Regions from separate parts of the Ectopseudomonas oleovorans genome, predicted to be linked through region 3. Evidence: riboswitches for the same ligand, from Rfam matches in the RefSeq annotation. Region 3 holds a riboswitch; each other region holds the start of a gene.
The links. Region 3 has a riboswitch for cobalamin ahead of cobG (precorrin-3B synthase). Riboswitches for the same ligand answer to the same signal wherever they lie in the genome.
Positions count from the first base shown of each region.

Region 1: another riboswitch for cobalamin. It lies ahead of cobO (cob(I)yrinic acid a,c-diamide adenosyltransferase); the one in region 3 lies ahead of cobG (precorrin-3B synthase).
Region 2: another riboswitch for cobalamin. It lies ahead of N5J71_RS06725 (TonB-dependent receptor domain-containing protein); the one in region 3 lies ahead of cobG (precorrin-3B synthase).

Region 1 is NZ_JAOCLK010000012.1:65,232-67,490, forward strand. Features, by position in the region: gene N5J71_RS08670 (cobyrinic acid a,c-diamide synthase CobB) at 1-384, opposite strand, end outside; gene cobO (cob(I)yrinic acid a,c-diamide adenosyltransferase) at 384-995, opposite strand; cobalamin riboswitch at 1,431-1,566, opposite strand; gene N5J71_RS08680 (hypothetical protein) at 1,606-1,926, opposite strand; gene N5J71_RS08685 (NlpC/P60 family protein) at 1,937-2,259, opposite strand, start outside.
Region 2 is NZ_JAOCLK010000009.1:52,587-54,845, forward strand. Features, by position in the region: gene dxs (1-deoxy-D-xylulose-5-phosphate synthase) at 1-753, shown strand, start outside; cobalamin riboswitch at 826-1,018, shown strand; gene N5J71_RS06725 (TonB-dependent receptor domain-containing protein) at 1,102-2,259, shown strand, end outside.
Region 3 is NZ_JAOCLK010000024.1:40,669-42,927, reverse strand. Features, by position in the region: gene cobG (precorrin-3B synthase) at 1-997, opposite strand, end outside; cobalamin riboswitch at 1,091-1,415, opposite strand; gene cbiE (precorrin-6y C5,15-methyltransferase (decarboxylating) subunit CbiE) at 1,596-2,259, shown strand, end outside.

The DNA of each region.
Region 1 (2,259 bases), on a different contig from region 3:
GCCGAAGGTCTGCGCCATCGCCGCACCGTCGATCACCCCCAGCACCGGCACGCCAAAGTGGCGTGCCAGATCGGCCGCCGAGGGTTTGCCGTCGAACAGGCCCATCACCCCTTCGATCAGGATCAGGTCCGCCTCGCCGGCGGCCTGCCACAGCAGTCGGCGACTTTCCGCCTCACCGACCATGGCCAGATCGAGCTGATACACCGGCGCGCCACTGGCGCGGGCGTGGATCATCGGATCGAGAAAGTCCGGGCCGCATTTGAACACCCGAACCCGCCGCCCCTGACGCGTATGCAGGCGCGCCAGCGCGGCGGTGACGGTGGTCTTACCCTGACCGGAAGCTGGTGCGGCGATCAATAGTGCCGGACAGTGACGTGTGGTCATCAGAATTCGATGCCCTTCTGTGCTTTTACCCCGGACTTGAATGCGTGCTTGACCATGCTCATGTCGGTGACGGTGTCAGCCGCCTCGATCATCCCAGGCAAGGCGCCGCGCCCGGTCACCACCACATGCTGCAACAGCGGCCGGGCTTCGATATCGGCCAGCACCGCGTCCAGTTCGAGGTAGCCATGCTTGAGGGCTATGTTCAGCTCGTCCAGCAGCACCAGGCCGACCGACTCATCACTGAGCAGGCGCTGGGCCACCGCCCAGGCTTGCTGAGCCTTGGCGATATCACGCTGGCGATCCTGGGTTTCCCAGGTGAAGCCTTCGCCCATCACGTGATAGCTGACTTCCTCGGGAAAACGGCGGAAGAAGGTTTCTTCACCGGTGCTGGCCGCACCCTTGATGAACTGCACCACGCCGACCTTGATGCCATGACCCAGGGCGCGCGCGACCATGCCGAAGGCGCTGCTGCTCTTGCCCTTGCCATTGCCGCTGTGCACCAGCAGCAGGCCGTATTCATCCTGGGCCTGGGCGATCTTTTCGTCGATCAGGGCTTTCTTGCGTTGCATGCGCGCCTTGTGGCGGGCATCGCGGTCGGTCGATTCGCTCATGCTGTGCTCCTGTACGTCAGGCACCCGCGCCGCCTGTTCATCGAACAGTACGAACGGCAATGAGGAAGAATCGCGATGATCCGCACGCACTCATCCAGGCGCCAATGGCTGGTCAGGCGAGCGGAAGACGAAAAAACACGAACACCCCGGTCAAACCGGAGCGTTAGCCGGACAGCGCCCTCCGCGATGCCGTGAAACTGCGACAGGCCGGTCTCCGGGCTTGTGAGCGAACCATGGGTTCGACGCCGCGCCTTCCCGTGCATAGCACAGTGGCTTTGCAGACTGCGTGAAAACTACTGCGCTCGGCCATGCGGCGTTAAAAACAGTCTCGTGCGCGAGTCCGATCAAAATGCTCATTTACAGCTCGTAAAGTCGAGCGCGACTCCGACCATTTTTCGCCTGTTTTTGCCTTGCCTGACCTTCGCTCGCTACGTTTTCACACGGTCTGCTTAAGCAGCGTTTGACTCACCTACCGTTGCGGGGGCAGCGCCGGCATTGGAACCGGCTTCCCTGTTTCACCCCTTGGCCGCCACTCACAGCGACTCGGGGCACCTGAAGCAAGGCGCGCAGGGTAGAGGCTGGCAGCCCTGCGCGTCAACGCCAACGCCACTCAATGCCTGGGTGTGAAACCTGGCGGTTTGTTCGCCAGCCACTCGACGAAGGTACGCAGGCGCTCATCTCCCAACAAGGCCTCGCGACTGTTGAAGGTCAGCGCCAGCTCCTTTTCACTGAACAGCCGGTGGATCTGGTTATGACAAGCACGGCAGAGCCACAGCGTGGCGGTAATTCGTTCCTGACGAGGATACCGCCTCTGTACGTAAGCCTTGTCGTGTAGTGACTTGGGAATCAGGTGATGGCGGGTCAAGGCCACAGGCCGTGCACAAAACTCGCAGGCCTCAGGTTGAGGCGGCAGGCGAATGGGGTCGGCCATAAACGAAAGCTCAGGGGTTGCGAGCAAGCTCTGGAGTGATAACACGCTTGGCGTCGAGATAGACACGCTGCCAGTAGACGTTATCGAGGCTGTCCAGACGAACCGTGCCACCACTGGACGGCGCATGCACGAAACGCCCATCCCCCACATAGATACCGGCATGACTGACAGCGCGCCCGCCATTGGTGGCGAAGAACACCAGATCACCACTTTGCAGGGCGTCACGACGAACATCTGGCGTACGCATCGCACTCAGCTCACGAGTAGAACGCGGCAGGCTGATGCCAGCGGCATCACGATAGACATAGCCGATCAGGCCACTGCAGTCGAAAC
Region 2 (2,259 bases), on a different contig from region 3:
ACCCTCGCCGCCGGCATGGCCTGCGAAGGTGCCAAGCCGGTGGTGGCGATCTACTCCACCTTCCTCCAGCGCGCCTATGACCAGTTGATCCACGACGTCGCCGTGCAGCACCTCGATGTGCTGTTCGCCATCGACCGCGCCGGCCTGGTCGGCGAAGACGGTCCGACCCATGCAGGCAGCTTCGACCTGTCTTACCTGCGCTGCATCCCCGGCATGCTGGTGATGACGCCGAGCGACGAGAACGAGATGCGCCGCATGCTCACCACCGGCCACCTGTTCGACGGCCCGGCAGCGGTGCGCTACCCGCGTGGCACCGGCCCCAATGCAGCGCTCGATGCCGGCCTGGAGCCGCTGGAAATTGGCAAGGCGGTGGTGCGCCGCCAGGGCAAGGGCGTCGCCCTGCTGGCCTTCGGCGTGCAACTGGCCGAAGCCCTGCGCGTCGGTGAAACCCTGGATGCCACGGTGGTCGACATGCGCTTCGTCAAGCCGCTGGACGAAGCGCTGCTGCGCGAGCTGGCAGGCAGCCACGAGCTGCTGGTGACCATCGAAGAAAACAGCATCATGGGCGGCGCCGGTAGCGCGGTCAGCGAATTCTTCGCCGCCGAGAACATCCAGCTGCCGATGCTGCACCTGGGCCTGCCCGACTACTACGTCGAGCACGCCAAGCCGAGCCAGATGCTCGCCGAGTGCGGCCTCGACGAAGCAGGGATCGAACGCGCGGTACGTGAGCGTCTGAGTTTGCTTCAGGCCTGAGCATGAAGCCCGCTCATCGCTGAATGAGCGGCGCTTGCTTGTCATTCATATGCGTGCGCACTAAGGTGCGCGCCATTCATGTTCCGCCAGGGTGCGCTGCGCAAGCGGCGTTAAACGGGAAGTCGGTGTAAATCCGGCGCTGCCCCCGCAACGGTAATCGACTGCAAGTGCTGAGCTTGCGCCACGTCCAACAGCCACTGGGCCAAGCCTGAGAAGGCGGACCTGGGTCGAGAGCCCGGAGACCGGCCCAGGCGGTGCGACCGGTGTTGCGGAGGGCAGCACGGTCAAGCGCCGTCCTGCGCTTGCGCCTGCCCTCCTCGACCGTCTGCCGACCGTTGAGGAAAGAGAATGAAACTGTCCCGTCTGGCTCTGGCCATCGCCGTCATGCCAGGTCTCTCGCTGGCCGCCGAGCCCTACGTGGCCGAGCCGCTGGTCGTCACCTCCGGGCGCCTGGCCGAACCGCAAGCGCGGGCCACCGCCGCCACCACGGTGTTCGAGCGGGACGACATCGAACGTCTGCAGGTCAGTAGCGTCGCCGAGTTGCTGGAGCGCGTGCCCGGCCTCAGCGTCGTCCGCACTGGCGGTGCTGGCAGCCAGACGGGTGTGTTCCTGCGCGGCACCAGCACGGCACAAACCCTGGTCCTGGTCGACGGGCAACGTATCGCGGCGGCCTCAAGCGGCACCAGCAGCCTGGAGTTTCTCGCCCCCGAGCAGATCGAGCGTATCGAAGTGGTACGTGGCGCGCGTTCGGCGCTGTATGGCTCCGACGCCATTGGCGGGGTGATTCAGATTTTCACTCGTCAGGGCGATGGCCGCGGCCTCAAGCCTTACGCGCGCCTGGCGGCAGGCAGCGACAGCACGTACCAGCGCAGCCTTGGTCTCGCCGGTGGTGACGAACGTACGCGCTTTAACCTCAGCGCAGCGTTGGACGAGACGGCCGGCATCGACGCCACCCGCGACGGTTTAGGCGCCAACAGCGACGATGACGCCTATCGCAACCGCTCGCTCAGCCTGAATCTGTCGCACAGTTTCAATGACGATCTGCAGGTGGGCTTTAGTGCTCTCGATCAGCGCGGGCAGGTTGAATACGACGATGTTTTTACCGGCCTGCTACCGACAACGGACTTTCAGGTCAGCAGCCTTTCCGGGTTCATCGACGGCCGCCTCAACGACCGCTGGAGCAGCCGCCTGGAAATGGGTCACAGTAAAGACCAGCGCGACACGGGTGATGACTCGCCGCTGGCGTCAACCGATTCATTCTTTACCTATACCACCTATCGCGACTCGGCGAGCTGGGTAAATACCCTGACCCTCACCGACCACCAGCAAATTCTGGCTGGCGCCGACTGGTACGAGGATCGCCTGCACAGCAGCGCAGACTTCGCGGAGGATTCACGCTGGAACCGCGCGGCTTTCGTCCAACACCGCTACAGCGGCGATACATTCTCGACCGAGCTGGGACTGCGCCACGACGATAACCAGCAGTTCGGCAGCGAGAACACCTGG
Region 3 (2,259 bases):
CGAGCAGCGGTTCGTCGATATGCGTCAGCAGGCCGAGCTCGCCTAGCGCCGCCAGCAGCTCACCGCTGGCGGCTTCCGGCACATTGCCCAGCAGCACGCCCTGCCAGGGCGTCAGGCGTAAATTTCCATCGCCGTGGTGCTCGCTCAGTTGGGCCAGCGTCAACAGTTGCTCGGCGTGCAGCCGGCCTAGTTGGGCGCCAGCAGCGACCATACACAGGCCGCTCTGCGCCTGTGGATAAATACCAGCCGGGACGTGGTCGAGCGGAGCGCTCTGCTGCCAATTGACCGGCACCGGTTGCAAGGGAAAATCCAGACGTGCTTGCAGACGTTGCAGCAGTTCGTCGGCTGGGATCTGTTGCAGCAACTGGCGCATGCGCGATTGCTCGGGTGTCGCCAGTTCGAGGAACAGCTGCAGGAGTTGGCGCACCAGCTCTACGCCGTGTGTCGCTTCGATGCGCGCCAGCGGCGTCTCGACAGGGCAGCCGGCCAGGCCCAGCAGCAGGTGCTGCTCGTTCTCGGCGACCAGCCATAGATCGTGTGGGTGTTCGCGCATGGCCAGGGCTTCGCCGCCGTCCAGTTGCAGGGCGAACTTGGGTGAAAGGGCATGTAGTGCCGGGGTGTCCTGCAACAGGTCGAGCAACTGGCCAGCCAGCGGGCGTACGTCCAGCCTCGCTTGCGGGTCGAGGCCGGCGGCAGGGCTGAGCATCAGGTTGCGCACGTCGTCGGCGGCGGCCACTCGCGGGCCGAGGCCGGCACCGAGGAGGGCATCGATCAGCGGCGCTTCCTGGCCGGGGAGCACGCCACGAATTTGCAGGTTGCTGCGGTTGGTAAGCTCCAGCACGCCACTGGCATGCTGCCGCGCTGCCTCGGCAATCGCCCGCGCCTGGGTGCTGCGCAGCACGCCGCCAGGCAGCTTGATGCGGCAGATGCCACCGTCCAGCGCAGGCACGATGCGCAGCAGGCCGGGGCAGGCGGAAGGGCGGACGGATGTGGGCAAGCGGTCACCTGTGGATAACGACGCGGCGACCGAACCAGCGAAATCCCATAGGGGACTCCATGGCATCGGTACACCCCGCCCGATGTTGGCACTCGCGACCAGCGTTCGTCGGCAGGTCTCCTGGCTGACAGGTCTTGATCCGCTGCGCCTTCCCGGTACAGGCCGTTGAAAAACTATCTGCGTTGGCAATACGGCGTTAAAAACGGCCTCAAAATGCTCATTTACAACACGTAAACTGCGTTTTTTCGGTCGTTTTTGCCTTGTCTTGCCTGCCTCGCTTACGTTTTTCAGCGGCCTGTTTCCAGTGGCCGATTGCGTTGGACTCGCTGTTTACAGTTGCGGGGGCAGCCACGGTTTTACCGTGTTCCCTCTTGGGGAAACTCTGAAATGGCCATTTACCGTCACTCCCGCGAAGGCGGGAGCCCAGGTAGTACTGAGATTCTGGATTCCCGCCTGCGCGGGAATAACGACTATTTCAGAGTTTCCTTAGGCCCTTTACTGAGTCGTATCGACTCAAGGGCACCGACGAAGGCGCTATTATGCCCGCTTTGCCCCGAGCGCGGACAGGCGCTCCGTCGGGCCTGTGCGAGGACATTGGATGAAACCCTGGTTGACCCTGGTCGGCATCGGCGAAGACGGCTACCCCGGCCTGGGCAAGGCCGCGCGTCGCGCCTTGCTGGCGGCCACGCGCATCGTCGGTGCGCCGCGCCAGCTGGCGCTGTTGCCGCCGTGCATCACGGGCGAGCGGGAAACCTGGCCCAGCCCCTTCGATCTGCAGCCGTTGCTGGCCCGACGCGGCGAGGCGGTGTGCGTGCTGGCCAGCGGTGATCCGATGTTCTATGGCGTCGGTGCCAGCCTGGCGCGCCAGGTGCCGGTCGACGAGTTGCAGGTGTTGCCTGCGCCGTCTTCGGTGTCGCTGGCGGCGGCGCGCCTGGGCTGGCCGTTGCAGGAGGCTGAGGTGGTCTCCTTGGTCGGCCGGCCGCTCGCCACGCTCAATGCCCGTCTCTATCCCGGTACGCGCCTGCTGGTATTGAGCGCCGATGGTGACACCCCTGCGCAGGTCGCCGAAGCCTTGTGCGCACGTGGTTTCGGCGCCAGCCGCCTGACTCTGCTGGAGCACCTTGGCGGGCCTGACGAGTGCCGCATCGAGGGCCTGGCCGCGAGCTGGAACCTGCCACGCGGTGCCGATCTCAATCTGCTGGCCGTGGAGTGCCTGGTCGACACCGGCGCGCAACTGCTGCCACCGACCTGCGGCCTGCCGG